4 regions of the Brasilonema octagenarum UFV-OR1 genome follow, and region 4 is predicted to be linked to each of the others. Evidence: predicted binding sites of a transcription regulator. Region 4 holds the regulator's gene; each other region holds the start of a gene.
What was found. Region 4 encodes NtcA, which controls nitrogen genes in cyanobacteria. Its sites were predicted from a motif close to TNTGTANNNNNNNNTACANA; they were not measured.

Region 1: a site for NtcA is predicted at 4,138-4,157, ahead of gifA (glutamine synthetase inactivation factor IF7A). Genes of this name have one in related genera too.
Region 2: a site for NtcA is predicted at 2,262-2,281, ahead of glnA (type I glutamate--ammonia ligase). Genes of this name have one in related genera too.
Region 3: a site for NtcA is predicted at 2,444-2,463, ahead of AC5590_RS16460 (DUF3155 domain-containing protein). Genes of this name have one in related genera too.

Annotation. Positions count from the first base shown of each region.
Region 1 covers NZ_CAWPKW010000013.1:7,437-15,173, forward strand. Annotated here, with positions in the region: gene AC5590_RS00685 (FAD-dependent oxidoreductase) at 1-688, shown strand, start outside; gene patX (heterocyst-inhibiting protein PatX) at 794-1,006, shown strand; gene AC5590_RS00695 (DUF455 family protein) at 1,688-2,569, opposite strand; gene AC5590_RS00700 (class I SAM-dependent methyltransferase) at 2,713-3,771, opposite strand; gene gifA (glutamine synthetase inactivation factor IF7A) at 4,231-4,431, shown strand; gene AC5590_RS00710 (slr1306 family protein) at 4,771-6,240, shown strand; gene deoC (deoxyribose-phosphate aldolase) at 6,771-7,451, shown strand; gene recO (DNA repair protein RecO) at 7,504-7,737, shown strand, end outside.
Region 2 covers NZ_CAWPKW010000316.1:19,639-27,375, forward strand. Annotated here, with positions in the region: gene AC5590_RS28220 (TlyA family RNA methyltransferase) at 1-761, opposite strand, end outside; gene AC5590_RS28225 (DUF29 family protein) at 772-1,197, opposite strand; gene apcB (allophycocyanin subunit beta) at 1,543-2,052, opposite strand; gene glnA (type I glutamate--ammonia ligase) at 2,406-3,821, shown strand; gene AC5590_RS28240 (AAA family ATPase) at 4,500-5,078, opposite strand; tRNA gene AC5590_RS28245 (tRNA-Met) at 5,302-5,378, opposite strand; gene AC5590_RS28250 (asparaginase) at 5,428-6,381, opposite strand; gene AC5590_RS28255 (CGLD27 family protein) at 6,479-6,979, opposite strand; gene rsfS (ribosome silencing factor) at 6,976-7,437, opposite strand; gene yqeK (bis(5'-nucleosyl)-tetraphosphatase (symmetrical) YqeK) at 7,553-7,737, opposite strand, start outside.
Region 3 covers NZ_CAWPKW010000218.1:18,925-26,661, reverse strand. Annotated here, with positions in the region: gene AC5590_RS16470 (S-layer homology domain-containing protein) at 1-772, shown strand, start outside; gene AC5590_RS16465 (sensor histidine kinase) at 780-2,216, opposite strand; gene AC5590_RS16460 (DUF3155 domain-containing protein) at 2,493-2,810, shown strand; gene AC5590_RS16455 (cofactor assembly of complex C subunit B) at 3,869-4,402, opposite strand; gene AC5590_RS16450 (PadR family transcriptional regulator) at 4,457-4,804, opposite strand; gene AC5590_RS16445 (DUF3611 family protein) at 5,363-5,944, shown strand; gene AC5590_RS16440 (hypothetical protein) at 6,150-6,443, shown strand; gene serS (serine--tRNA ligase) at 6,829-7,737, shown strand, end outside.
Region 4 covers NZ_CAWPKW010000098.1:2,146-9,882, forward strand. Annotated here, with positions in the region: gene AC5590_RS07525 (ABC transporter ATP-binding protein) at 1-1,567, opposite strand, end outside; gene AC5590_RS07530 (DUF3146 family protein) at 1,972-2,235, shown strand; gene AC5590_RS07535 (RuvC family protein) at 2,284-2,736, opposite strand; partial or broken gene AC5590_RS07540 (DUF3084 domain-containing protein) at 3,136-4,629, opposite strand; gene AC5590_RS07545 (hypothetical protein) at 4,811-5,068, shown strand; gene ntcA (global nitrogen regulator NtcA) at 5,312-5,983, opposite strand; gene fabI (enoyl-ACP reductase FabI) at 6,693-7,469, shown strand; gene hisB (imidazoleglycerol-phosphate dehydratase HisB) at 7,588-7,737, shown strand, end outside.

The DNA of each region.
Region 1 (7,737 bases), on a different contig from region 4:
CGAGTTCCAAGTACAACCCAAATCGATGCGCTGGGGAGGACGGACGACGGGAACTCCCTTCACAATTCCCTACCCTTGTTTAGTTCCTATAGAAACAGATGGTTTACTAGTATGCGAGAAGAACATTTCTGTTTCTCATATTGCTAATGGAGCAACCAGATTGCAGCCTGTGGTGATGGGTATCGCTCAAGCTGCAGGTATGGCTGCAGCTTTGTGTGTTGAGTTGGATTTAAGCCCCCGGAATTTGCCAGTAAGAGTTCTACAAGAAGCTTTATTACATGATAAATATGCACCAGCGGCAATTATTCCATTATTGAATTCGCTCCCAAAAGATCCGGATTGGTTGCACTGGCAATCGTACTATTTAGAAGAACCAGAATTATATCGAGTTCATGGAAATTCCGTTTGTTTATCTTCCTGTCAACATCAGAATGTTGATAGCAATAATACCTTAACTGTACGAAAGATTAACTGTTTCCAGGGCATCTTTCACCACATATCTGAACAAGATTACAAATTCACTATCACTGCGCCAAGTATCCATCGGGGGCATACTTGGCAGATTGTGACTTTGCGATCGCACATCCATGAGCAATTGCAAACTTTTTGTGATCAGCAACTGCTCACCATTTGCGGTCGAATGAATCACGCTCTTAATTGGTTGATAGTTGAAAACCTCAGCAAATAAAAGGAGATTTTACAGTCAAAATAAATACTATTTCCGAAAATCTCCGGATGCAGTAAGGATAACTCAGTAGTAGTGAAATGAAGAGTTCAAAAATAGACATTTCTTATGCGTGCTGCCATTTCATTTTTGATCACAGGATTGTTCTTTAGCTCCTTAGCTATTAACACTAAAGCACTTGAACAACAGGCATCTAAGGCTGACTCACAACAGTTGATGGCGGCAGTAGGCACTTCCAAAAAGTCTCGGAAAGAGCGCTACAGAGGTAGTGGTCGTATCGTAGGGCTGGAACAGATCAAGAGTACACATCCAGTTGTCTAACAACAAAATGTCAATGCTATTTCTTGGGGTGGCAATTGTCTTGTACAAAGAGAATCGAAGTACTGTAAGCCAGGGTTTTTTGAAAATTAGTTACACACTCTCCCTAGTATAGATGTGATGCCAAAAATACAATGAGTCTAGGGATCAGTTCTGTATTTCACCCAAAAGTTTTTGTTTACTTAGTTACCTGTTAACTTTTGCATAGAGATGCGATGCAAGTTATACGTTTCACTTTACTGTCATACAAATGACTTGATTCTCATGGCGTTTTTGAGGTTTGAATATGTATGAGGAATTTGGTGAAATAGTATTAGCTGCTAGTATTGCAAGCATTAAGAGCCACTTAAATAACAAATAAGCAGGAAATTCCTGAACGCAACCTTCACCTTCTCTGTTGAAAGGGTATTAGTTGGGCTAGCAGCTCAGTTAAAGCGATATTGTGATATCAAGTCCGGTTGATAACTTGTCGTGTGTCCGTACTCGCTGCGGACACCTATTCAAGCGGATTTGATATGACTATTGAGAAATCACAACTTTGTCCAAGAACAGGTTGGACAAAGACTACTAAGGATATGGATAGCTGATGAGCAAGAATTCATCAAACAGCTATTGGGGCGAAATTTGGCAAAAAACGGGGTGGACATTGCCCACCCCACATACATCACATACAGAACATTTGTTCTATGCCTTCGTTTTCTGGCGGTTATCTTGCATCCCTTTTAAACCATTGAGAAACATCGGCACAAATCTTTCGATCAATGTCTGTGGATCTCGCTTCCAAACTCGCTCAACTACATTAATCCGAGTCCTTTGCAAATCTGGTGCTAGAAGAGTCTGCGGTAAACGTTCCATCAGATATTGAGGACGTTGCCATACAGGCATTGTGTTTGCCACTTCCAGCAGGTTGGCAACTCTACGCAGTTCTGCACCCAAGGTGATATCCATGCCAGCTTCAAAAGCTGCTTGTTCAATCGCAGCATACTTTCGCTTGGCTTGATCAACCTTTTGGCGATGTTCTGGACTTTTATCTGCTAACTGCCCCAACCAACGGTTACCCCAGCGAACGTGTCCTGCTTCCTCTGGCAGAATTTTTTCAATCGTTTGGCGGATTTTGATGTTTTCTTCGGTTTGGGGCGCTTGCTTGAGGGCGTAAATGTGAGCAGAGAAGTACTCACAACCCCGTTTTTCGGTTACGTTAATTGCTGCCAATCCGGCAATAATGCTATCCTCTAGGTTGTGTTCTGGGTTGAAAAATTCTCGGTCTATCAGACGGTCAAATTCATCAATGTAAGAAGAGCCTGGAGGCGTTCCTACATTCGCTCCCAGTTCCACCAATAAATCAGTCAGCCACATAGCATGACGGGGTTCATCGGAGATATGGTGAGATAAATCTCGTATCAGTTCGGGTGGCTGTCCGTTGAGTTGTTCAATGACTTCAGTCAGGTCTTTGCAACTGCGTTGCTCGCTGTAGCGGTAGCGGTTGAGGGTGACCAGATGAAGATCGCGATCGCCCAAGGGGCGGCTCCCTTTGGGAGCATCGCCGAAGGCGGGTGCAAACCACATCGCGGACAACTTGTGTCAAGATGTCCCTTGCACCTATAGCGTTTTGAAATTTGCGCGGGTAAGCAACAGCCATAACTTTTTATGAGAGTTATGTAAACTAATATTATATTAGTTTTATGTAGCCACCGTAGCTTTTCTTTACATTAAGCGGGCTTTCGAGCAATAAAGTACTTGCTCATAAAGTGAACCCGTATATCAATATTCTCAAAGCCTGCTTTTTCCAAACGCTCTACCAAGTTATCAGTAGTGTAGTGCTTGTAGTAAGGTTCATGAAAAGTTTCGTGGAAGCTTTCCATCAGCGATTCCATTTCAGGAGAATCACTCATCTGAACTGAGTCACAGATGATAAAGGTTCCCCCTGGTTTTGTCACCCGATAGGATTGCTCTATAACCTGTTGACGTGCTGCTGCTGGTAACTCATGGAAGAGGAAAACTGAAGTGACAGCATGGAAGTAGTTATCCAAGTATGGTAACTCTTCTGCATTTGCCTGCAAAAGTTGTGGTAATTCTCCGGGAATTTGCGACAGGAATTCATTTGCTTTACGCAAATAAGCTGGCGACAAATCTGTACCAAACAAAGATGCTTTCGGCAAAGCCGCCCGAATCAACTTTAAAGTACGACCAGTTCCACAAGCAACATCTAGTACACGTATCTGGCGTGGTGACACATCACTAAACACTTCTAACCCTTCTTTAAGAGGAGCCAGAATGCGTCGTCGCATGGGATCAGCTGAACCTCCAAAAAGAATTTCTACCTGCAAGTCATACAAATTAGCTGATAAATCACTCAAGTAGCCATTCGTCTGGTGATGGAAGTTCTGCACATAGTAGCTGGGATAACCATTGATGTCTACATCTTGAGTAAACTCTTGATATCTCTTGTGTTGAGCACGTTCCCAAGTTTGGGGTAAATCCAGCCACACCATTGGATAGTAGCGGAAAAAGTCTTCCCAAGGATTATCAAACAACACGCTTTTAGGATAGACACCACGCTCAGCATCTTCCCAATCAACTTCGAGCAGATTGTTCAGGTTTTGTTGAGCCTTTAATAAAACCTCGTTTGGTATGGGTTGAATTTGCGTCTGCTCAGTAGCAGAGATGATATTCTTCAACCGCGAGCTTAGCAGTTTATGAGCTAGACCAAAATAATTTTTACTCTGCTGAAAAGTCTGATAAGTTAGTTTGGTTAAGGTGTCAGACATGAGAATTGCTTGAGCTTTTGTAACTTTTATTTATATAATTTTAATAAATTTAATGAGAAAAGCATAAATCTTAAGAAAGGTCTATGTTGTCAGGCAAAATCACTCTTCAGTAAGATGTGAAGTCAGAATTTGTTCTTTCCTCCTTACCCCTTTTTCCAAACCGTGAGGGAGATGAGTAGTGCTTGGACGAAAAGTATTGACCCTACTCTCCCTTTAAACTGCCCTCCAAGTCTTTACAAATTGGGAAACCATAACGGGAAGCCGCTTTACATCTACCCACTTCTCTTGGCAACGCATTGGCTCCTGGGTGGAAATCCTAAGTTCCCTACTCTTCTGCAATTATTAATTTTTATTAAAATTAATAATTTAGTAGTTTTTGTTACAGAATTGTATTCTATAATTAAAACTATAAAGTTACTGAATCATGACATTACACAAACAATTAAGGGGAACTTTATTATGTCTACTCAAGAAAAAGCCCGTGCTTTGATGATGCGTCACTATCAACTCATTAAGAATCGTCAACAATCGATGCTGGGGCGTGCTGGCGAGGAATTAGGTCTTCCTGGAGAAGTCTCCAACTACTGGAACCCTGTTCAAGGAAAAATAGATCCCACTGTGCGCATAACTTATGATCGCAGCAATGCAGCTATGAGCTAAGTGTCACGACAAGTAAAAAGTTGGCTAGTACCAACTTTTTATCAAAGAGATACCAACGGTGAACGATTTTCAAAAATTGTTCACCGTTGGTATATGTTGCGTCTATGTTCCTCACTATCCCCCTTCTTCGGTGTTAAGCGTTAAGCGTTCCCTTTTATCTAAAGAAAACTTTATGCATTAGGCTATAAACTGAGGCAGCGCTCTTGGTAGGGTTTCCAACGCTCTTATCCTCTGTGGGGAGACCCTCATCAAGTACTGCCTCCTCCGCAGGCGACTGCCGATCGGACAAGCCCAGTTTTGAGATATCCTGAAGTAGAAGCCAGCATAACGCGGAGAATCATAGTTGTGAAGTTGCAGCGACCGATTTTAGTGGGAGGATTGGGACTGTCCTTTTCTCTGTGGATGTTACAAAATTTGCACCATTCGATGGTGCAGATTGGTGAATTTGGTTTGTTGAGTTTGTTAGCCGTTGGCGGCGGTTTGTGGTTATTAAAGTCAAATCGCACTCAAGATAGTTCGCGATCGCTAAGCAATGTACCAGTAGATCGTACGACAGTAGAAGCTAGCATTGCTAAAGCCCAAGCCGTGGTTAACCAACTCGCACAAGAAACAGAAAATCCTCTAACTGTAGGGACATTGCGAGAACAACTTACCCGTCTTACGGCTGAGTTAGATAGACAAGAAATGATTGCTGTTGTCACTGGTGGCAAATCGGTAGGTAAAACGACTTTGATTGAAGTCTTAAAATCTAGCTGGTGTCAAAATGTAGAGACGGGAAGCTTTTCGTTCGTCGAATTCCAAGAAACTTCACCTTTGTTTGTCAAAGCAGGCGAAAACTCAGATGTAGATGTTTTGACACACGCAAACAAATCTGATGTTGTCTTGTTCCTGACAAATGGTGATTTAACAGATTCTGAATTTCAAAGCTTACAACAGCTAAAAGCAATTAATCAAAATACTATTTTGGTTTTTAATAAACAAGATCAGTATTTGCCAGATGAACGTGTAAGTGTGTTGCAATCACTGAAACATCGGATGTCGTCTGTTGTGGCGACTGCGGCATCTCCGAGTCCGATTAAAGTACGGAAGCATCAAGAAGATGGTTGTGTGCAAGAATCCCTGGAACTACCAACACCAGACATTCAACAGTTGACGCAGCAATTGGGTGAAATGTTGACACAGCAACCAGAACAGTTGGTGTGGGCGACAACAATGAGGAAAGTTTTGTTCCTCAAAGCTGAAGCGAAAAACTTGCTGAATGAAATCAGACGCGATCGCGCTGTAAAATCAATTGAACAATACCAATGGATAGCTGCTGCAGCAGCATTTGCCAACCCAGTACCAGCGCTTGATATCCTAGCAACAGCCGCAATTAACGCTCAAATGGTTATGGATTTGGGTGGTATCTATCAGCAAAAATTTTCCTTGGAACAAGCGCAGACAGTTGCTGGCACAATGGGAAGTTTGATGGTGAAACTGGGTTTAGTAGAACTGTCTTCCAAGGCAGTAAGCACAGTACTCAAAACTAACGCTATCACTTTTGTTGCTGGTGGCTTGGTGCAGGGAGTCAGTGCTGCTTATCTGACTCGCATCGCAGGTTTAACTTTAGTTGAATATTTCCAACAGCAGGAAGTTGCTATTGACTCTGGAACAGTGTTAAATCTCGACAAGTTACGGCAAACTTTGCAAAGCGTATTTCAGCGGAATCAGCAAATGGCTTTATTGCAAAGTTTTGTTAAGCAAAGCGTCAAGCATTTGACCCCACAAGCACAGCAACTACAACTTGTTAAATCTGAGATCAGCGCTTAGCCTTAGTCAGGTGGAATTCAAACTCACACAAACAAAGTCCGCCCATACAGACTCAACTTTTCTAAAGCTGTTCAGGCGGATTTTGTTTGTAGTGAAAGTGCATGCACTTTCACTAGATTGCGGTGCGGATAAAAATTTTAGTCTTACCTGAACCGTCTTCGACTATTAGGAGTATTTAATATACACAGATGAATTAGATTTTTTAAGTATAAATATTTAGACATCTTGGTCTTGGTGTCCTTGCATGTGCTGATTATTGTATTAGGGCTAAAAATAGAGGAAACTTCTGGTAATTTAATTAAACTTCATAATTGTGCTCAATGACACTACATGATTTGATAAAGTTCAGATAAAAAACTTAAAAATTATGATTTAATTTATCTAAATAGCCGTCATGAACTGCTTACACCAGAACGAATGAAAATTTATCTTTTCTTCTGAGTTCTGAGTTCTGTGTTCTGAGTTCTATTTTCAAGTCAGTTTGAAATTTTTTGAGAAAGGTTAATAATTAATTATTGGCAAAAAAGGCGATGGCAGCAGATTATACAGACATTGACATTGCGCCATTTATAGATCACGCTCTGCTGATACCAACCGCTACCTCAAAGCAGGTTGAACAATGGTGTGAAGAAGCAGATAGATTTCATTTTGCGGCGGTTTGTGTCTACCCGACTCATGTGAAGCAAGCCGCAGAACTTCTGCACGGTAAAAAGCCGAAAGTTTGTACAGTGATTGGCTTTCCTACCGGGGCAACAACTTCCGCAACAAAGTTATATGAAGCTCAAGAAGCAGTGGAAAATGGAGCCACTGAGTTAGATGTGGTGATAAATTTGGGCTGGTTAAAAGCAGGCGACACTGAGAACGTACACCAGGAAATTGCCGAAATATGTGAAGAAACTGGGCAAACGGTAAAGGTGATTTTAGAAACTAACCTGCTGACGGATGCGGAAAAAAGACTTGTAGCAGAAATCTGTATGGATGCTGGTGCAGCATTTCTCAAAACGAGTACTGGTTGGAATGGCGCTACGACAGTAGAAGACGTACGACTTTTGAAAGAAGTCACACAAGAGCGGGTTGGAATTAAAGCCTCAGGAGGTATTCGTACCATCGATCAAGCTTTAGACTTAATTATGGCGGGTGCAACCAGATTAGGCACTTCTTTTGGTATCGATTTGCTTCATCAGCGCCATAGACGGGACTTGAGTGAGTAGTCATTTGTTCTTTGTCTTTTGTCTCAAGCTAATGACCAATAACTAATGACTAATGAGTAAAACTTATAAAGCAACTGGAATTAATCTTAAAGCTCAGGCTCTGGGAGAATCAGATAGACTCGTGACAATTTTGACACCAGAGTTTGGTCTAATTCGAGCTGTAGCGCCAGGATCACGAAAACATAACTCTAGTCTTGGTGGTAGAAGTGCAATGTTTGTGGTAAACGAGCTACTGATTGCTAAAGGGCGATCGCTCGATAAAATCACTCAAGCACAAACAATCAAA
Region 2 (7,737 bases), on a different contig from region 4:
CTTTCCATACCCAGCCACAATAAATACTCGATATTCCCAGCAGGACCAGTAAGAGGTGACCAAGTCAAACCTTTGTACTTCCATCCTAATTCACCAGCCGCTTGCAACACCTGAAAAATTGCCTCGGCTTGGTCTTTAGAGTCACGCACAACGCCTTTTTTACCAACGCGGTTTTTTCCCACTTCAAATTGGGGTTTCACTAACAATACAGCCTCCCGAGGAGATTGCAGCAGCTGCCACAAAGCAGGCAAAATCTTGGTTAAGGAAATAAACGACACATCAACCACCGCCAAATCAGCATATTCCCCCCCTTTAGAAGTTCGGGAGAGTATAACATATAACTGTTCTGGTGTCAAATACCGTAAATTGGTGCGTTCCTTCAAAACCACGCGAGAATCATTTCGCAGACGCCAGTCAACTTGTCCATAACCAACGTCAACCCCATAAACCAGCTTTGCCCCAGCTTGCAGCAAGCAATCAGTGAAGCCACCTGTGGAGATACCACCATCAAAACAAATTCGTCCTTCTACAGGAATAGCAAAGACTTCCAATGCTTTTGCTAACTTTTCGCCGCCTCGGGAAACAAAGCGCGATCGCTCCTTAATTTGAATTTGAGCCGCAATATCAACTTCCGTACCTGGCTTGTCAATTATCTGACCATTAACCGTGACTTCTCCCGCTTGGATAAAGCGCTGTGCTAAGGCGCGAGACGAACTTAAATTGAGTTCTACTAATAGAGTGTCGAGTCGTTTTTTAACCAATTATCTTTATCTATTGTGGTTTTATTAAATTTAATGCACTATTTATAATTTTTTCTCGATCAACCAGTTGTTCTAATTCTTCTGGTTGATAACGTCCCTCTTCTACTTCGAGGGTTGCCTCATCGATAGCATTTAAGTACGCTTCTTGCAGGGTTTCCACCAATTCTTCAGGAGTTAAATAAAAACCTCCTGCTTTACGACGCTTATTCTCTCTTTGAATTTCCCGAACTGAATTACGAATAGAGACATCCCAAGAGCGAGTTGTACGATTTTCGGCTTGCTGTTTAATCAGATGCAACAGCAGAATTATCGCGTAGCTACGAATTGTCTTGATTATATCGTTACGGCTCATCTCTTCTAATTCTTCGACGATGACCAACGCTCCTGGTACATCACCTTTGAGCAACAAATCTTTTAACTCTAGTAATTCTTCCATAACCAGCGCCTCAATCGTTGGCACTTTCTATTGTGGCGAATTTTCAGCTTTAGTGCGGTATGCATCGCGAAGGTGGAAAAAAGCAAGTTACCTCAGGGAAACTCGCCTGATTTAAAAACTGACAGAGCAATTTCAATCAGTGAACAGTTAACAGTGAACAGTTATCAAGCAACTGATAACCCTTCGGGGAGAACCTCCGGTTCCGCTGCGCTAACGCAGTCGCCTACGGAGGAGCCAGTACTGATAGCGTAGCGTGGCACTTTGTGCCATAGGAGGGTTTCCCGACAGAGGTATCTGGCGTTGGAGACCCTCCTGCTGCGCTGGCTCACTGATAACTGATAACTGTTAAACATCTGTTTCGCTAAACTCTTCAGTCATGTAGTCAAATGGCTCATCGACAAAGGAAGTATCTGTCACACCTGCTGCAGCCGCTTGCTCTTTCGCAATTTCCTTCATAATCTGGATACCACGAACTGTTGGACCAATAGGCACTCCCAAAGAATTGTAAGTTTCCCGTAGTCCTTGCAGCACCCGTTCATCTAAGACATCCATACTACCAGCAACAAGAGCATAGCTAGCATAGCGTAGGTAGTAGTCCATATCGCGCAAACAAGCCGCATAACGACGAGTGGTGTAGGCATTTCCACCTGGGCGAATCAACTCTGGCAGTTCATCAAATAATTGAGAACCAGCCTGCTTGACAATTATCGCCGCATTTGAATTGATAGCCGCTGCTGCTTGCACACGTGCGGTACCGCTTAGAAAGTAAGACTTAAGGCTGTCAATGGCATTCCGGTCGAAATACCGACCTGCAACGTCATAATTCTTAATTAAACCGGTTACTGCATCCCGCATTTCTTTTTCTCCTAATTAATCCTTTCTATGGTTTGATATTAATCTGACTGCTTTTAGCATTTATGCCTCTTGTAAAAAAAGCCCCAGCACAAAAACAATCTATAGCGCTAATTATGGATTCTATGCCAAAGTTGACCCCTGCGAGATCAACTGTCTACTTTTGTGAAACTAGTTAAGGAAAGGTTAAAGATAATCTTTTAACTTGACATTTTGTAACAAAAAATACAAAATCATCCAAATTCAAATCTTTACGATATTGCAGGTGGCTCATGGATGTGGATTTACAAGCGGGGTCAACATGCTTTGAACACTCTGGTCTTACTATTAAAAAATCGGCAGATTAAGGAGTAACCATGACAACCCCACAAGAAGTTCTGAAGCAGATTCAGGACAATAACATTCAGATGATTGATCTGAAATTCATCGATACCCCAGGAATTTGGCAGCACCTGACGCTTTTCCATAACCAAATCGATGAAAGTTCCTTTACAGACGGCGTACCTTTCGACGGTTCTAGTATCCGGGGTTGGAAAACCATCAATGAATCAGACATGTCGATGGTACTCGATCCAAACACTGCCTGGATCGACCCTTTCATGCAAGAACCAACTCTGAGTATCATTTGTAGCATTAAGGAACCACGGACAGGTGAGTGGTACAGCCGTTGTCCTCGTGTTATTGCCCAGAAAGCAATAGATTATTTAGTTTCCACTGGTCTTGGTGAAACAGCTTTCTTTGGTCCAGAAGCTGAATTTTTCATTTTTGATGATGTCCGCTTTGACCAAACGGCGCACCAAGGCTACTACTACGTAGACTCAGTTGAAGGTCGTTGGAATTCTGGCAAAGAAGAAGGTCCTAACCTGGGTTACAAACCTCCCTTCAAACAGGGTTACTTCCCAGTTCCCCCTACGGATACTTTCCAGGATATTCGCACAGAAATGCTGCTGACAATGGCAAAGTGCGGAGTACCAATTGAAAAGCAACACCACGAAGTAGCCACTGGTGGACAGTGCGAATTGGGCTTCAAGTTTGGTAAGTTGATTGAAGCAGCTGACTGGCTGATGACTTATAAATATGTCATCAAGAACGTAGCCAAGAAGTATGGCAAGACCGTCACCTTCATGCCTAAGCCAATTTTTGGCGATAACGGTTCTGGAATGCACACCCACCAGTCCATTTGGAAAGATGGTCAACCGCTGTTTGCTGGAGATAAATACGCTGGCTTGAGTGAAATGGCGTTGCACTACATTGGCGGTATCCTCAAGCATGCACCAGCACTGCTAGCAATTACTAACCCCACCACCAACTCTTACAAGCGCTTGGTACCCGGTTATGAAGCACCTGTAAACTTGGCTTATTCCCAAGGTAACCGTTCTGCTTCTATCCGTATTCCTTTGTCTGGTACTAACCCCAAAGCCAAGCGGTTGGAGTTCCGTTGTCCTGATGCGACTTCTAACCCCTACCTCGCATTTGCTGCGATGCTGTGTGCCGGAATAGATGGAATTAAGAACAAAATCGACCCAGGTGAACCTCTGGATAAGAATATTTATGAACTTTCTCCTGAAGAACTGGCGAAAGTTCCTTCAACTCCGGGTTCTTTGGAACTAGCATTGGAAGCACTGGAGAAAGACCACGCTTTCTTAACAGAATCAGGCGTGTTCACCGAAGACTTCCTTGAAACTTGGATTTCTTACAAGTTAGATAATGAAGTTAACCCCATGCGGTTACGTCCTCATCCCTACGAATTTGCCCTCTATTACGATGTTTAATTCCTGAGTCGTAAACGCACTCTTCGGCTTACCGCAAGGGTGCGAACGGTCTATTAGCGCTATCTGAGCGCATAAATCGCATAAGCTGAGCCACTCATCCTTTCTGGGTGGCTTTTTTACTTCACATACTCCTGACAGCGGTTTTCAGATCTGGTGGGCATTGCTCATTATAGCTATAGCCAACTCTATTAGGACGTAGGGAACAGGGAACAGGGAACAGGGAACAGGGAACAGGAAATGCTTAACTCGTCAAGAAGTTTGAAAGTCTCGTAATGTCCATATTTTTTCATGAGTTCATGTCCTAATCTACCTGGCAACGGCTATAATATCTCATCGGCTTTTCTGAGCAATGCCCACCCTACGATTTGTGGTCTATTCATATGAAAACCGCTGTCAGCAACCTTAATGCTATGGGACAAGTAACTCGTGATGCCAAGAATTCTCGGTGTACGAATAGCAATGTCTTTCGTGAATACGAAAATTATCAATGTAGAGAGCTTCGATCCAGCCAGCTTTGCAGTAAAAGCCTCTCAAATGCTGTGAAGGTGGAACTTCTTGCTCGCTTGGATATTTCGTCTTCAGATTGTCTATAGATGAGAGTAGCATCTGCTGGTTTTGGAGCTTTGAACCAAGTGGCTGATACTCTGACGTGATGTTCGTCGGCAACGCCGGTGACGTTTACTCGTTGCTTGAGTGCAGCGGGACAGCCGCTTGCGGAAGATGTTTGAGGATATGATCAGCCGTCTGTGCAACGGTGAGATCGGACGTATCCAACCAGTAGCCGAGTCGTGGTGTCTCGGTGCGTAAAACGTGGTCGAACGCATGCACCATTTCTTCGTTGGCGTAGCCCGTCTTCTCACGTGCAGTATCCCGCGCCGCCACGACATCCGGTCTCGGACATAAGACGATAACTGACACAGGGGTATCGTGATAATAGGTGATGACCTCGCTAAGCTCTGAACCAATAATGATGTCTTGATAGACTACCGTAAAGCCAGCCTGCAGGTAAAGTTCTGCCGCCATCGCCGCGAGGCGGTATCGCAGACGGAGTTGCTGATACCCCTGTGCTGACAGTTCAAGCGTCATCTCCGCTTGCCCATTCACGATCATGCGACGGAAGATATCACCACGAAGATGCACGCTTTTCGGCAACTGCTCGGCAACTGCCTGGGCAACGCTAGATTTTCCGGCAGCCATATTCCCAGTAATAAGGATAACCTGTGGCTGATTGTTCGCTGGTGGTTGATTGCTGCCCATGACCTGTTTCGTCTTTCTAGTAATTGTAAATTGAAAACATACATTCAAATTTAGAAATAAAGCATTGTTATCTGAGTTATCTGAAAAAATAACAATGCCCTCACATTACATTTCTACCAAGACGAGTACATCCCATTCGTGACAAGTTTAAGTTGCATCTGACTTTTCAATAACAAATCCCTACAACTTTTTACAATTGTAGGGATTTGCTTTATCTTTTATTTGGTGGCGGGAAGTGGATTTGAACCACTGACCTTCGGGTTATGAGCCCGACGAGCTACCAGGCTGCTCTATCCCGCGTCGTCTCTTCGTCTTCCTAACTATAACACTATAGTCAGAAATTTGGCAACTATAAAATCGATAATTCTCCAATAACTTCTAAACGCTTGTATTTACCGAGGTTCATGAATTTTTCTGACAGGGCTTCGGCAACGCTGGGAGTAATCCAGCCCAACTGCTTGAGTAGGTGAATGGCAACGGCATACTTTGCTCGCTTTGCTCCGTCCATCACTTTAATTGCCAATCCCATGCCCTCACCCAATCTGGCAATGCACTGTACTCCTTCAGCACCAGCTTTACTGACGACATCTCCAAGGGCTAAACGCATCAGTTCTGTATCTAATTCTCCCTCTCCTGCCACCATCACGGAGTGATGGGTCATGGCACGGACAATACGCTCTATGTCCAAACTGCTACGAGAAGCAAGCTGAGCATACAATGACGCCATTTGACCGAGTTGCATCAAATATGTAGGCGCGCCACAGTCATCATGAGCATTGATGAATTCCTCTGCTGGCATTCGCAGCAATTCTGATACTTTGGTGAGAATTAACTGCTGCACTGGGTGTTTTCGCTGCAAGTAGTTATTTAAGGACCAATTGCATTGTTGACAAACGGCGAGCATGCCTGCGTGTTTGCCAGAACAATTGTATTCCAAACGACTGTACTTACCTTCTGGGATTGGACATTGGAGTGCTGAAGGATCGACATCAGCTCGCCAAAGTATATTAAATGCCTGTCTGACTTGCTCTATTGTTCCTCTATGGGAACTTGTCATAATCGCTAGGTCTTTATCGCTTAGGTTATAGCGTTCTAAAGTGCCTGTGCTGGTTACTGCGATCGCCTGAAATGGTTTGAGCGCCGAACGAACAAATGTTGCAGTTTCAGCGTTTCCAGCAACCGATAGCACTCGTCCTCGATCATCACAGACGACGGCTTGGACGATATGCTTTGATTCTATAATGCCTTCACGCAATAACCTGACTTCTAATGCGGCGGCTTGTGTTCGTTTTCCCATTGTCATGGGTAGAAATTTACCATAATTTTGTCCTTTGTCTTTAGTCTTTTGTCTTTAGTCTTTTGTAAATAACAAATGACTGATGACTGATGACTGATGACGATTACACTAGGTGCCAAACTATCGTACCAGCAACGAACAATACAGCCAAGCCAGCAAAGGTCATTTTTAACCGAGTTATAATTGGTTTTATAGAGTATGAAACAATCAGGCGATCGCGTGTCAGCACTTCCTGTGGTTTCATCCAATTTTGACCGTCATACCATCCCGACTCTTCGTAAAAGATGATTGGACTCATCAGGCGATCGCGGATATAAGACCAGCCCAAATATAGCCGTGCTACCACTAGCACGACTCCCACACTTGATCCTGCTATACTACTGATAATAAACTGTGCACTCTGCTTATGTGGGGCAAAGCTTGCTGCTGCGACTGGGAATGCCACCAACCACGATATTCCCCAAATCCACGCTATTTTTGTGATATACTCGCGCAAATTTAAGGTACAGTCGCGAAACAGCCAGGAGGATTTTAACTCTTCGTACTCATTAAGTGGTTGCTGTTCAGAGGGAACTGGGCAATTTGAGACCGAAGATTTCATCATGTTGGTTTACCCTCACCATCTACGGAAGTTGAAAACTCGATACGTTCTGCATGTCCCCAAAACGCTTCTAGATTATAAAACTCCCGTTCTTTTGGCAACATGATATGAACAATGACTTCCCCATAGTCTTGCGCCACCCAGGAAGCCTCAGATTTTCCTTCTACTCGTAAGGGACGCCTTTGCAATTCTTGTTTGACTTTTTCTTCAATTGCCTCGGCGATCGCTCTCACCTGTACTCTCGAATAGCCCGTCACCAGCACAAAGTAATCTGCCAGGTAACAGACATCTGCTACCTTTAGCAGTAATATATCACCTGCTTTGCGGTCTGATGCCGCTTCGGCGACCTTCAATGCGATCTTTCCACTCACATCGTTGGTGTCAACCTGTGGGCTTCCTACTAGATTGTTTGTCACTGCGATCGATTGTCTTGGGAAATTGCTTGGGAAATAATCAGACATTAAACCTCAGCTGCTCTCTTTTTTTTTAACAATTTTTTACAATGACTCGTGAACTACAATTAAATTGCAACTGTGAGAATTGGTTTTTTTGAATACTAACAAAAAAAACAGGCATCTATACGGTTTTTTGTACAATCGGCTGTTTGGCTTTCCATTTTTGTAGGAACCAGTTACGTGTGAGGATGACTCGCGGATGAATCAAACAAGAACTCTCAAGCAATAATTTGAGAGTAAAGTCACAGGTCAAAGCCACAGCCTGATAAATATTTTGACGGCTAAGTTGCCTTAATGATTGCAATT
Region 3 (7,737 bases), on a different contig from region 4:
AGCTACAGAGAAGCAAATTGTTGTCAACTATCCTAATGCTAAATTCCTAAGTCCCAATACAACTGCAACTCGGGCACAAGTAGCAGCTTTTCTCTACCAAGCACTCGTGAGTTTCAATAAAGCCGCAACAATCAACTCAGCCTACATTGTGACTTTTGCCGAACCGACTCTATCAAAACCACTAGGCGAGCCGACTCCATCAAAACCAGTAGGCGAACCGACTCCATCAAAACCAGTCACGGTGACAATTCCTGAAGGAACTGTTATTCCTATAAGGTATGAAAAAGCAGAAAAGATTCTTGTGACTAAGGATGAAACAGCTCCTTTAACTCTGACTGTGGCGCAAAACGTTGTCACTGATAAAGGAAACTTGCTCATTCCAGCAGGTAGTCAAGTGGTTGGTGAGCTTCGTCCCGTCAAAAACAAGGGTGGTTCTCAATTCGTTGCCCAAAAACTCGTTTTAACCAACAATGGTCAAGAGTATCCAATCAATGCGACTTCTGAAGTGATTACCAAGACCCAAACTATCAAAAAAGGCACCAATACACAAACAATTCTTAGGAATAGTGCACTTGGCGCAGGCGCAGCGGCGGCGGTTTCGCTTGTAATTGGCGATAAGGCTATTAGTGCTGGAGAAGTTCTGGGGGGGGCTGCTATCGGTGGATTAGTTGGTCTGTTCTTTGGTAAAAAGAGTGTTGAGTTAATCGCCATTGATCCAAACACTGACCTACAAATGACTATTGGTGAAAACTTTCAGATTTCGTTGAAATAGTAAGTAATCAGGACTTACTATTAGCAACAGGTAACCAAATAATAAAAGTCGTTCCTGGTGCATCAGGTGATGAGCTAAGCGAAGTTAAAGCAGGGCTAAAAACTTGTATTTCGCCCTGCATTTGTTGTATGAGCTGTTTGGCAATTGATAATCCTAATCCCGTGCCAGGAATTTCGGTTTGAGCTTGAACACCTCGGTAATGACGCTCTCCAAGATGCTGTAAATCTTGTGGTGGAATACCAGGACCAGTGTCACTAATGGCGATTCCCTGAAAATGAAGTTTTTCTTGCCTAGTCTGGATCAAAATTTTGCCGCCAGTGGGAGTGTATTTTAAAGCATTGTCAATGATATTGCTGAGTACTTCTCGTAATGCTTTGGTGTTAGCGCGTACCAGAGGTAAGTTACGGGGAATTTCGGATATGAGTTGCAAATTTCTTTCTTGAGCAATAGCTCTGGCTGATACTAACAATGGTTCCAAGATATTTACTACAGAACAATTAACTTCTTTCTCTCCTGCACCGGGCAACAAGAGTGGTGCTGTGAAATCTTTTTGTACGTTTGCTTCCACAAGCACTTCTTTTTGCGGTAACCTTAATGGGTCTAAATCTTCTGCACTCAAGTCAATAACTTCATCCAACTGTTGCAACAATTCTTTGAGGCGATCGCTTTCCCGCACAATACTAGTTGCTACCTCGCGGTTAGCATCGCCTGGTCGCAGTCGCTTTAGCAACAGTTTGCCAAAGGTACGCAATGCTGTTAATGGGTTACGAAGCTGATGCAATAAATTATCTAGTAAATCTTGCTGTTTTTCTTGAAAAATTTGTTGTTGTTGCAATTGCTGGTGCAACCATGCTCGACGCTGATCCAAAATACAGGCAAGGCATAGTGTTTGGGCAACTCGTTCTATTTGACTCCTTTCTTGTTCATTCCATACTCGGTCTTCTCTGACTGTGACGAGCAAACCCATCATCACATCTTCATGAACAAGAGGTAAAACAATTTGGTCGCCTTTGAATAAATATTCTTCTCCCTCTGTTGAATGCGGTGGTGCTGTATCTCCTGTGGCACTTTCTTGCGATCGGGCGGGAAAATCCTCTGCTGCTTTCAATAACCGAAGGTTATTGCGGTTGTGTTTCTGGTTGAACACATCACCCGTACGAGAATACAGTGTTTTATCCAACGTGACAGAGGCGGAACGATACGAAGCCCAATTAGGATTTGAAATAGGTATTGAGGTGGGCAATACCAAAGCACTAGCTAAGTGCTGTTCCACTGCTGTTTCTGGATAAACTACCACAGGAATCAGCTTCGCTTCACTTGTCGAAGCCTCTATGAATTCTTGCGTTAAATAAACAACGCTCAAAGATGCTTCCAGCCCTTGAGCTAACAGTGCCAATTGCTCTCGGCATAGAGCAACAAACTCAGAACTGGTAGACATTAACATTTCTCAGTCCTTGTTTTAAATGACAGACTATACGGACGAAAAGAAACAAAAGTTGGCTTTTCCTATTTAACAAAGCTTAACTGAATCTTGCAACTAACAGTTCGTTCCAAGGAATTATATTGTTCAACGCTTTTGGTTTTTATACAAAAAAATAAATTAATCGGATTGTATCAAAAGGTTAAAAACTATTGAATTTTTGAACTAGAACTTTTATAATTACGACGGATTTTGTAGCTATCACTACAATCTATCGCTTGTTAGAGGAGGTAAGGAAGGTTGGCAAGAAGACGCAAGAGAAAGAGTCGTCGTCGCCAAGAAGGGCGGCGAATTTTAGAGCATGTGCCTCAATTTAGCATTGAAAGCGGTGAAGATAAGCCTGTGACAGCAGCTAGAAAATTCATTCAAGCTGAGGGAATCTTGCCACCCGCTTTGCTACTTGTAAAGCGAAACGAACACACAACAGACCGTTATTTCTGGGCTGAAAAGGGGCTGTTTGGAGCTCAATATGTTGAAGAAAATCACTTTTTATTTCCTAGCCTGAGGGTACTCGAAGCCCCTCCAGGTCAGGAGTCACTGGCTGTTGCTAGTCGTTAAACTAACATATGGTGATCATAGAGTTTGAATTTAGCTCCTGACAACCATTAACAACCGAAATTGCTAGTTTTTTTTTAAGTTTCATTTTTTTTTAAGAATGTAGCTGACTTGCCAGTGTTAAGCTAGCAATTTTGTCTTTAAGACTATCAACTTTAATCAAACTTTGTGTTTGTATAAGTTGAGTATTAGGTGTGAAAACGTACGTGGGAGTGAGGATACAGCGAACCTGTTCTGATCAAAGCTTTGGCACGCAGCTTCAAGCGATATAGCTTTTTTCAACAACTTGTGGAGAAAAGCTACAGATCTAGAATCGTTTTACCTCCTCTCTCTATTCCATTTCTTATTGTTAAAAGTTTTGACACTCCCTGGGCTATCCAAATTTCGCTGTCGCTCATTTGGATTCAGCCTTGGGATTCTAGGCTAAACCTCGTAGCTTGCTCATGCAGCGATCAAGGGCGGCATGAGTCGAAGTCACCAATCCTTACGCGCGTGACTTTGGGACTGCTTGTCCCTAGCTTGTTTTACAAGATTTGAGATGTTAATAGCTTCAAAGATTAAACCACTTTCTAGAGCCAGAGTGCTTCTGTTGGCAAGATTTTACAGTTTTCTGTAGCCTTATATTGAGTTTTGGACTTACGCAAAAATCGCTCAATCAGCTAAATTTCTCGTATCTCCTGCACGCCTACGCTCTTGCAACGCGTAGTGTGCGCATGCGGCACACACCGCCAAGACAAAGACGCCTTAGACGCGTTCCCGTAGCGTGTCCCCTTAGGACTCAGCGGCGTGCCGATAGCCCTCCGGGTTCGCCAGTCACCTGCTGAGGGAGACCCTCCCGCAGCGCTGGACTCACCGTAAGGCGTGGCGTCAGCCATAGGCTAGAACGCCAAGAATTGGTAGAGTATCCGTAAGTCCTAGAATTGGTATTAAAGCCAATAGTTTATCTGACGCTATACAAATAATCGTAAGACAAGAGTCTAGCATCAGGGTAGTTGCTGAGGGGGTGGCTTTCATCTGTCCCTTACTTGGGAAGAGTTTTTAGCCAGCCGTCCTCATAGCAGCTATTGCGAACTTTTTAATCCCAATGTCCTTTGTAACTCGATGATTTCATCTCGATGGGCTGTTAGTGTTATTTGAGTTGGAGAGTGTTGGTCGCTTTCGTCGGCTGTTTCTACCTTCAGCGACACCTTTTCAAGTTTGGCGGCTTTGCGCCAATAAAAAACACCACTCAAAGGTGATATCAGCACCATCCCAAGAAAAACTGTACTGAGGTTGGGAAAAACTAGAGACAAAACCAGTGATAGACACACAAGACCAATAGCTGCTAAAACTGTTAAAAACACAGCTAAAAACCAGCTTGGTCTAACAGTGCCTTCAAAAGTTACCTGGTTTTGTTTCGGATCGACCGCTGCTACTCGGTAAGACCGTGTTTGAAAATACTCCTTTAATTGAGGCATTAAAGTAGCTTCGTCTTGCTCGCAAACCAGTTGTGTGGTTTTTGTACGATCTTTGGTAGAGGCACGAATAAAGAAAAATAGCCCAACCGATAATAAAAAAGTGAGCAGCAACGTGGATGCTAGAGTAGCAGTATCCATAAACTAAATTATGAGTGTTTCACAGGTGGTGATTTATTCATTATGAATTATTCGTTAACTTGTTCTCCCGCTGATGTACTGTTGCCATAAGCGAGCTAAATCCTGTGCTTTAAATTGCCATTCTGGAGAGACTTGGTACATTCGCCTAGGACGTCCCCGTCCTTCTAGCTTTTTCCAGTACCCAGTAATTGCTTTCTGGTCTTCGAGAAATTTAATTGCACTGTAAAGCACAGTATCTGAAAGCCGATAGGTTGGATATTCAGTTTCCAGTCGTTGAATCAACTCCGTTCCATAGGATTCGCTTTGTGACAAAAGATACACTATATAACAAACAGCGAGTTCCTGACAAAGGTAAGTTGGCGGAGGATTTTCAAAGAAGTGATATATATCCTCAAGTTTCATGGTTAATCAATGATTAAAAATGCCTAAGGGTCGAGCTGACAATCAGAAAAAAACAGTATATAATACTACACTACTGAAAGGAGTACATAGCACTGCTTAGGCCGGATCACCAAAGGGTAAAAATAACATGAGACAGATTTCACACTTTATTAAAGTGGAACCGATGCACCAATTATAGGGATACAAATTTTTGTATCTCTACCCAAGCTTCTGACATTGTATTGAGGAGCGATTTTACAACGGCTATGCTGCAATCGAAGAGTGTTAAGTAATGCCAAGGGCATAAGGATTGCTTAAGCATAAAATACCGTCTAAGCAATTTTAAAGGGAAAATGCGGTATTTATGTAAAACTTAATCAAAACTTTGCTAGACAGTAATTTTCCTATAGTTTTTGCTTAAAGATTAAGCAAACTATCATATTTTTTTTCAAGCATTGTGAATAGTGGACACACTCAAAAAAGTTTAAAGTACGGAATTTGTTTACTAGAAATACTTTTATCACACTTACTAAGTATGATAGTAAATTTATCAAGCCCTCAGCACAAATGGTGATCAGTATGTCAGATTTGTCTACACTCCGGGCAATTGCCCAAGTATTTCGCCTTACAGGATGGATTAGCTTCTGGATTCAATTAGTGCTAGGTGTTGTTTCCGGGGTTATTTTGCTGTTCGCAGTCTTTAGTCAGAGAGGTGCCAATAGTAGTAGTAACCCTGGAACTGGGTTTGGCGCTATTTTTGCCGTTGCTGGGCTTGTTGCCTTAGCAATAGGTATCTATATAGCTTTCCGTTACACCAGACTTGGGCTACGCCTAGAATCCTCAAATTCTAATAACCGCCCGCGCAAAGTTGAAACTGTTCAAGTTGTACGCTTTGCAATTGTGGTGCATTTAGTAGGAATGCTGGTGACTCTGTTGGGAGCGCAAATCATTGTTGGGACTCTAGTCACAAAGTCATTGACTTTACCGCAATTGGGTGCTGGAGTAATCACCCAGATCGACCCTAGCCGGAGTATCCAACCCTTAGACATGTTTGTTGTCCAAGCAAACACGAATACGGTTACAGCCCATTTTGGGGGGCTTGTCGCGTCAATTTGGATACTCTACCGCATCTCCAAACCTCAGTCTGAGCGTAGTTCCTAGTTGATCATTCGTTGTTCACTTTGGATTGCTGGAATGACCAACTACTAATTATTTGAAGAATTTTGCAAAAATTTTATCAGAGTTTTGCGAAAGTGCAAGTGCTTAAGTTGAATCTTACTACAGAGTGACTTAGATAACCATCTTGCTTTTTAGTGATATCAAAGTACACAAAAAAACTAAATTAAAGTTTTTCTATACAAATCTTATGAAAAATCATCAAACATGGACATTTGCCGTACAAGTTTTCTTTAGTACTGTAGTGCTTGGGTTGTGTACTTTCAAACTGATTGCTAATAAACCTCAGGACAACCAAGCGCTTTACTGGGGTGGCTTAACAGGCATACTTGGCTATTGGCTACCAGCACCGACAAATTCTAAAAATGAGGAGCAATTTTCGCCGGGGAGTCCGTACAATACCAACAAGACAACCAAGAGTGTTGTAGTTGAGCACTCACAAATAAGTCAAGAGGCTGTTGCTGTAACTAAGACAGATGAATAATTCACCAGAATGAACTCAACCTCTGACGCTTCGCTTTGAAAATCGCTAGCAACGTATGAAAGAAACACCATTCACCCTGTTAAGCGCGATGCACTGAGCTTGCGTTGCCCTGAGCTTTGTCGTTTGCGTAGCGCCCCCTCTGGGGCTAGGATCGAAGTGTTAAGCGTTCCCTGTTCCCTGTTCCCTGTTCCCTGTTGCCTATTCCCTGTTCCTTGTGTTCTTTCAAGAAAGTATGAAGTAGAGAGGTATTGCTAAGTTCACTTTATCTTTACAGATCATTGACTTTTCCCGCTATTTAGTTTTTGCAGTTGTCACCAGTCGGAAGTACTATATTTTGAAGTGTTAACTCTAAAGAAAATACTAGGCTAAAAACTAGGATAGATCTGTGCTGGACATTAAATTAATAAGGGACAATCCACAATTGGTTCAGGAACGGTTGAAGACTCGTGGTGGTGACTACGATATTCAGCCGCTTTTGGAGTTGGATAAACAACAACGCGAATTGGAAGCGAAGCGAAATCAACTGCAAGCACGTAGTAACGAAATTGCGAAATTAATTCCGGAAAAGATAAAAGGTGGTTGCAACCCCAAAGGACCAGAAATTCAAGAGTTGCGTGAGAATGGTAGTTCTGTCAAAGCTGAGATTGGCACACTGGAACCTCAAGAAAAAGAGCTATCAGCCAAAATCGAAGAACTTTTACTCACACTTCCTAACTTACCAAGCGACTCTACACCTGTTGGTAAGAGTGAGGAAGATAACCCAGAAGTGCGTCGTTGGGGTGATGAGTATCTTCCCCAAAACCCAAACATTCTTCCTCACTGGGAACTTGGTGAGAAGTTGGGTATTCTTAATGTTGAGCGAGCGGTAAAAGTCGCACAAAGTCGCTTTATCACCCTGATAGGTGCTGGTGCCAAACTGGAGAGAGCATTAATCCAATTTATGCTTGATCGCCAGATAGCTGCAGGGTATGTGGAAGTTATTCCCCCATTTTTGATTAATACCGAGTCTATGACAGCTACGGGTCAATTGCCCAAGTTCGCTGAAGAAAGCTTTAAATGTGCGGCGGATGATTTGTGGCTTACGCCGACGGCGGAGGTTCCTGTAACCAACCTCTATCGTGGTGAAACTCTCAATTCTGAAGATTTGCCTATTTACCACTGTGCTTATACTCCCTGTTTTCGCCGGGAGGCTGGGAGTTATGGACGGGATATGCGGGGACTGATTCGACTGCATCAATTCAACAAAGTTGAACTCGTGAAGTTTGTACATCCCAGCACTTCTAGTGAGGAACTC
Region 4 (7,737 bases):
TTCGCATAAAAGCACGCGCAAGAGCAATTTTCTGCCACTGACCTCCAGAGAGTTCTTGTCCATCCTTGAACCATTTCCCAAGCTGAGTTTGAAACTTGTCGGGCAAATGTTCAATAAAAGGAAGCGCCATCCCTTTTTGGGCCGCACTCATCCATCGGTTTTTATCTTCAACGTAGTCCACATCCCCCACACCAATATTCTCACCAACAGTAAATTGGTAGCGGACAAAGTTCTGAAAAATCACCCCAATGCGTCGCCGCAGCACATCCACATCCCATTCTTGCAAGTCCAAACCATCTAGTAAAATGCGTCCAGAGTCAGGAGTGTAAAGTTGAGTCAGCAGTTTGATCAGCGTCGTTTTACCAGAACCATTTTCACCAACAATGGCTAACTTCTCTCCCGGTTTCAGGTGCAAAGAAATATTTTTCAGCGCTGGTTGCAAACTTCCTGGATAGGTGAATGATACGTTTTCAAAGCGAATTCCATCTTTAGGTTTTAAGCCTTTGGTAGCTTTGCCTTTTGGCTTTGGAACTTCCTCTTCCAGAAACTCATAAAGATTAGAAAGGTACAAGTTATCCTCATACATTCCCCCAATAGAAGTCAAGGCACTAGAAAATGTAGACTGTCCTTGGCGAAACACGGTGAGATACATCGTCATATCTCCTAAGGAGATTCTGCTTAGAACTGTCTCCACCACAATCCAGGCATAAGCCATGTAAAAAGCTAAAGTACTCAACAAACTCAGCAGATAACCCCACCATCCTCGCCGTAGTGTCAAGTCGCGGTCTTCACCGTAGAGTCTATTAAATAAGCTGTGGTAACGTTCCAGCAACATATCCCCAAGTTGGTAGAGTTTAACCTCCTTAGCAAAGTCTTCTCTAGCCAAAAGAGTTTCCAGGTAATGCTGCTGACGGGTTTCCGGTGCACGCCAACTAAATAAGCGAAAGGCTTGCCCAGCAAACTTCGTTTCAGCAAAGAATGCGGGCATAGCTGCTAAGATGAGCATCAACACCGCCCAAAATGAAAACTTCACCAGCAAAATGCCATAAGTCACAAGTGATAAAGCGCTTTGCACCAAGCCAAAGGTACGATTGACTAAAGACAAGGGACGAATTGATGCTTCTCGTCGTGCATTGGTCAATTTGTCATAAAACTCTGAATCCTCAAACTGTGTGAGGTCGAGTGTCAGGGCTTTTTCCAAAATCAGAACATTGACTCGTTGACCAAGTAGCATTCGCAACAAAGACTGGCAGACGGTGAGTCCTCGCTGACTAGCTGCTAGTAAAGCGACGGCGATCGCCTCTAATCCCACATACATTAAAGGACGATTATTATTGACAAAATCACTGTTATATGATAAGTTGTGAGAATTGAAAACGACGGTATCGACAATTAACTTACCGATATAAGCTATAGCTGCTGGGAAAAGACCAGCCAGCACAGTTAAACTCGCGAAAATAATAGTCAGCGAGCGGCTAGTTGTCCACACCAAACTAATAGCTCGTCCACTGTACCGGAAAACTGCTAGAGATTGGCGCAGGGTGTTACGTTTTTTACGAATCTTCATATTTCTTTTATACTGTAAAATCGCCCCTTATTGCAGTGGTCTGCGCTGAGCGCAGATCGCGTAAGCGTAAGCGCACGCAATCATGCGTTCGCCGTAAGGCATACGCGCAGCGTCTGGGCAGGAGATACAAAGCAGCGTCTCGTAGAGAAGCTATTGCCCCTATCAGGCTGCGAACTGGAAGGTGAGAACCGTTCTGCGCTCGCGCTCACGGCCGAAGCCCCTCGGCTTGAGCCAGGTGCGGTTTTTTATTGTTTATGAACGCAACTTGATATGAGTTGCATTCAAAGGCAATTAGTGGTACGAGAGATTATATCCAAATACACCAATTGGAGTATTTGAGGTATTGTGAATAAATGTAAAGCTATAACAAGTTAGCTTTATTTTTCAACTTGACATACAGCATCGTGAGTGCTAAAGATTTACCAGAAACTACAGCCCATGTCAGAATTATCCGTCAATCTTGGCAAGACGGATTTCTTGAAGGCGAAGTCAGAGCGGGTGACTTTGAATGGCAATTCCAATGGCATTTTCGCCGGGGAGAACTTTCTGTCAAACCTTCTAGAGGGCGTGCTTTGATCAAAGAACCCCTCGGTCGCTTCTTGGAGCAACGAGATTACCAGCTCGAACCAGGAGGAGACTATGCTTTCACTATTCGCGCTCAACTATAGAAACGAAGATTTATCAACTAAACATGTGTTAAAATTTTTAACTTTTAATTATTCATTATTAACCACTGATTCAGTTAAACGATTGAGGTATCTTTCAATTAACAGGATGGCTACAATGTCGTCTATTGGTCGTGGTGGTTGTCGTAAGCCTTGTGGTAGAAGCTTGGCAAGTCCCTTGGGAGGAAACATCTGCCAGTAGCGATCGCGCGCTTCTAAGCTAGTGTAACGCTCATCCACTAAAACGATGTTCAATGGATCTGCTAATTGATTTTGCAGTTCTTGCTTCCAGCGTTTTGCTGTGGTTTGGTCACCCATGACGAGTAAAGAAATGGGGAACTTTTGGCGTAGTGAGATGATGGCGGCGATCGCCTCAGCAGCTAATACGACTTGATGATGGTACAGTTGTCTATCAAGTCCCATCACAGCTAAACCACATTTATCACGACCAGGGTCGAAACCCAAAATAGCTGGTTGGGTTGGTAAAAATTTACGGGCAGTCATAATAAAAATTTAAAATTAACAAGAACGCAAAACCCACAACAAGAGAATTCCCTACAAATTAAATATAAGATTCCTATTTGAGTAAGCAAAGAATTCTTTTTTCTCGATAAATGAATTCAAGCACAACACAGCCGCAACTCACCCACCAGAATTCCCCTCTTATTGACGCGCGATTTCTAAATTTCTTCTGACTACTGATCTTTAACCATTTTTTTGGTCAAAAGTCAACAGTTTTTGGACTGTGGACTTTTGCTCATAGATTATGAAAACTTAACAATTAGTTATATATAGAACTCCTATTTGATTTTTGTTGGCATAGCCTGCACTCTGCGCTTAAAAAAAAACTGTTAACACCTTTATTCCTTCTTCGGTGTTAACAGTTAAGCGTTCCCTAGTAGTTCACGTGCTAAAAATAATCTGCCCGTTTTGGATAGCTATGAGTTTTACTTTCAGTGGTCCTGCTGTATATGTATCCTCTACAGCAACAGCTTTGATCTCAATTGGCTGGTTGTACTGTCTCAACTGGGCGATAAAGCGAATGAAAGTCCCATCTATTTGAATACTTTCTAAAATACCAGCGTTACGAGCGCGAAATTGCGAAGCAGAAATCAGCTGTTCTAGCCGCTGTCGCAGTTGAAAAGATGTCATCGTTTTGGGATCTGCGCTTGTTGTTGCTATGACTTGATCTTTGGTAAAAACGACTTGATTGCGTGCTGCATCAGCAAAAAATGCAATCTGCTTTTCTCCCCTGACGTAATTGCCAGCAGAAAAAATTCTTACCACATATTCTCGACCATCATTAATTTGCTTGCTTAATTGATCAACCTGCTCATTTGTCACTTGTAAGATTTGCAAATTTGCTGGATTAGGAGCACCAGGCTCACTTAATTAGATGGTAGCGTTTCGATTAGCTTCCTGTAAAAGTTGAACGATCAACTGACGCCCTACAACAGGTTGTTCCACACGAAAAACGCCTGTAGCAAGAACTTGACCGCGAACCAGTGCGAGTTTTCCTAAACGCAGGTCACGGTAAGATTGGTAATATTTCTCCAGCCTTGCGACTTCCTGTTCCAGATAGTCTTGTTGTGTTTCCAATTCTTTGAGGCGAGATTCCCGTTGAGCAATCACTTGCTCTCGCGCGGCTATTGCTGTGTTTCGCTTTTTAATGAGTTGATCCAGTTCGGCTATTTTTTGATCCCGTTGTTGAACAGCTTGCTGTCGATTGGCTAGTTCGCGATCGCGTTTCTCAATAGCTGTTTTGGCTTGCGAAATCGCTTTTCTTGCTTCTTCATACAGTCGTTGGCGTTCTACCTTTCTTTTTTCAATTTCCACCAGCAGCTTTTTTTTCTCATTGTCAACGCTTTGAAGTTCCGCTATGGCTTGTTTATAGCTAGCGACTGCTTGACTGAGTTGGTTTTGTGTGCCCTGAAGTTGAGCTTGAGTTTGAGCTTGTTGGCTTATGGTACGGTTTAGTTGAGTCTGAGTTTCTTGCTGTTTAGTGTTTGCCTCACGTAAGGACTGATTCGTTTGCTGCAAGCGCTCTTGTTGAGCTTTTTGTTCTTTTCGAGCTTGTTCTAGCTCACCTTTAGTGTCTTCTAGCTGTTTTGCAGTTGTGTTGAGTTGTTCGCGCTTGCGCCTGAGATCTTTTTGAATACTCTCTAGTTTAAATACTCCTGTACGCAATCCATCGTCGGCAGCAAATAAAATTCCTAAGGTTGATGCCGAGACCAAAGTACCTGTCAGAATAGTTATCAGTACTGCCGTATTTTTTGGACGCAGGTTGAACAGGGAGAGGCGAGCCTTGCCAACTCGTGTGCCAATGCGATCGCCCACGGTGGCAATGACGCCTCCCAAAATTAAAATTGCCGCTATTAGGATGTACCCGGTGGTCATCTTTTCCTACCGATGAAATCCTTCCAGATACAGCCTACTACTTCCAGTCATTATCTGTGGGAAATTGATGTAAGCCAAGCATTGACATGACGCAATCTTCACTAGTCTTTATTCCTGATTTAAACAAAGTTCAACAAATCCCACGAACACTTGCTATTTCACTCACGTACAATATAAGGCTTTGTGTGCAAAGCTGCACTTACAACGGGCAAAGCCTATACTCAACCCAAAAGTCACTTCCCAAAGCGCACCAAAAGTATGCGCGGGTTCTCTTCAGATGCGCTTTGGCTCACCAAGCTATCGGCGGGAGCAATGCAGGGGCTTTCGCTACCTTTTACTTACTTTATGGGCATTTACAAGTCAGTCACTCATGGGCGATCGCCCACAACCAAGCATGAAAATCTATTTTCAAGCTAGCCGTGATGAACTGCCTCACTAGAACAGATGAAAATTTTTCTTTTCTTCTGAGTTCTGAGTTCTGAGTTCTATTTTCAAGCTAGAAAACTATGCATGGCAGTTGCTTACAGAGGTTGATACACGCCTGGTTACTCACAAACGCACCAAGCTTATTGCAACAAGGACGGTATTGTCGATGTCAGTTGTAGTAAGTGACGTTTATGAGTCATTTTTCTGACTTTTTTATCTAACTCAGAAATGACTGTTCATAGCTAGTGAACTTTGTTTAGGTAAATTGGCGACTTAAGGTAACAGGCTTATGAACAGTAATCTTTTTCTTGTGTATTGAAATCATTTTTTTCTCGCGCAAGTCACCTAGTAATCTAGTGACAGTCACGCGAGTCGAACCAATTGCTTCAGCGATCGCTTGATGAGAGAGCTTGAGATCAATTGTGATTCCATCCGCACAAGGAACACCAAAATCACGACAGAGAATTAACAAAAAACTTACCAATCTAGAACCCATATCTCTGTGAGCGAGTGTTTCTATCATCATCTCTGTCTGTAATATCCGCGAAGACAATCCTCGCAGCATTAACATCGACAGTTCTGGGTTTTCTTTAAGCGCTTGTTCCACCTGTTCAATTGGTGCTGAGAGCAATTCTACAGATGTGAAAGCAACCGCATGGTAAAACCTATCTGACTTGTTTCCTGTCAGCAAGGATAAGACGCCGAAAACACTATTTTCCCGCAGCAGTGCTACGGTTATTTCTTCTCCTGCTTCATAAACTCTGGAGAGCTTAACGGCACCTTTTAATAGAAAATACACTCGTTCGGCGGGATCGCCGGGGAAAAAGATGGTTTTACTACGTTCAAACGTTTCTACAACCGGCGGAAAAGCTCCGGTTGCCATCTGACGAAAAACACTTGCTAGGGCTTTATCTTGTGTCACGAGCATTTACCTTCCCCTACCCAATGCCGGAAAATTTAAAATCGATTTCCTAAGAATACACCTGAAAAATCAAGAACACATTGTCAATGTTTTTGTACTTTCCTATACTTAACCTCACTCACTCATATAGCAATTCTAAACTATTTATGAAATTTCCCATAACGTCACCTGTCATTTTTCCAGTGTTTAGTGTCCAAAGTCATAACAAATCACTAAGAAACGCAACTTGTTTTAACGAGGGGAATCACCAAGGGCGAGATCCTCAAGATGATTCTAACGAGCAGTCTGATAACTCCAATTCGATTGCTCTGTTTATATGTTCATCATGATACATAATTTTTGATGTTTAGATCTAGTCTTTTTTCAAAGTTAATTCTAAATTTTTTTGACTTTTTTTATGAAGTAAAAAAAGTAGACACACTCATTCTGTAGAAGGTGTAAAACTGTAGTTCGTATCTAGTTTCTGGTAGATAGAAAAGAAATTCTATAGACTACCAAATACCTACTCTCTACTACTTACTATTTACCATCCACTATTTACTCCTAAATCAATTATCACTACTATGTTTTGAGCATATATTTAAGAATGGAACGATAATTTTGTGGTATCAAAAGGTAACTCCATAATCCGGTTGACAAATAGTACCCATAACAAAGACAAATCGGTGTCAGATTCTAGTATGCTCAAGCAGGAGTGTTCACATTAAGAATTGATATGCTAGATCTGACCGGAAAAAATGCCTTAGTAACGGGAATTGCAAACAACCGCTCAATCGCTTGGGGGATTGCCCAACAACTGAACGCAGCAGGAGCGAACCTGGGTGTTACCTATTTGCCAGATGAGAAAGGCAAAATGGAGAAAAAAGTCGCAGAGTTGGTAGAACCGCTAAACCCCAGCTTGTTTCTTCCATGTAATGTCCAAAACGACGAGGATCTTAAGTCTACCTTTAATGCGATCAGCGATAAGTGGGGATCTTTAGATATCCTGATCCATTGCCTTGCCTTTGCCAATAAAGAAGACTTGAGTGGAGATTTTAGCCAAACCTCCCGTTCTGGCTTCAATTTGGCTTTAGAAATCAGTACTTACTCCTTAGTGCAACTCGCTGGATACGCAAAACCTTTGATGACTCAAGGAGGAAGTATCCTCACTCTCACTTATCTAGGAGGTGTGCGGGCAATTCCCAACTATAATGTGATGGGAGTTGCCAAAGCAGGGCTAGAAACAAGTGTGCGATACCTCGCTGCCGAAATGGGACCACAAAATATCAGAGTGAATGCCATCTCTGCTGGTCCAATTCGTACTCTAGCCTCTAGTGCCGTAGGAGGAATCTTAGATATGATTCATCATGTGGAGCAGGTGGCTCCTCTACGACGCACTGTCACTCAGCTAGAAGTGGGCAATGCGGCAACTTTCTTGTGCAGTGACCTGGCTAGTGGAATCACTGGGCAAGTGCTTTATGTGGATGCAGGATATGAAATCATGGGTATGTAACGTTAATATTGCTATTTGCTAACCAATAACTACTATTTGTGTATTTACCATTAGTTATTAGGTATTAGCAAATGGCTCTGACCCATTACTACATAATTAAGCATAAGCCAGGTTCTGTATGCAAATAAGCGATTCCTCCAGCACAGACTCCATCCTACGCCAAATTCTCCCCTCACAGCACGAACAACCCCAAGGGGGCACTCGTATTGCCGAAATTAGCCGTAGGACAAGCGAAACGGATGTGTATGTTAAAGTCAACTTGGATGGT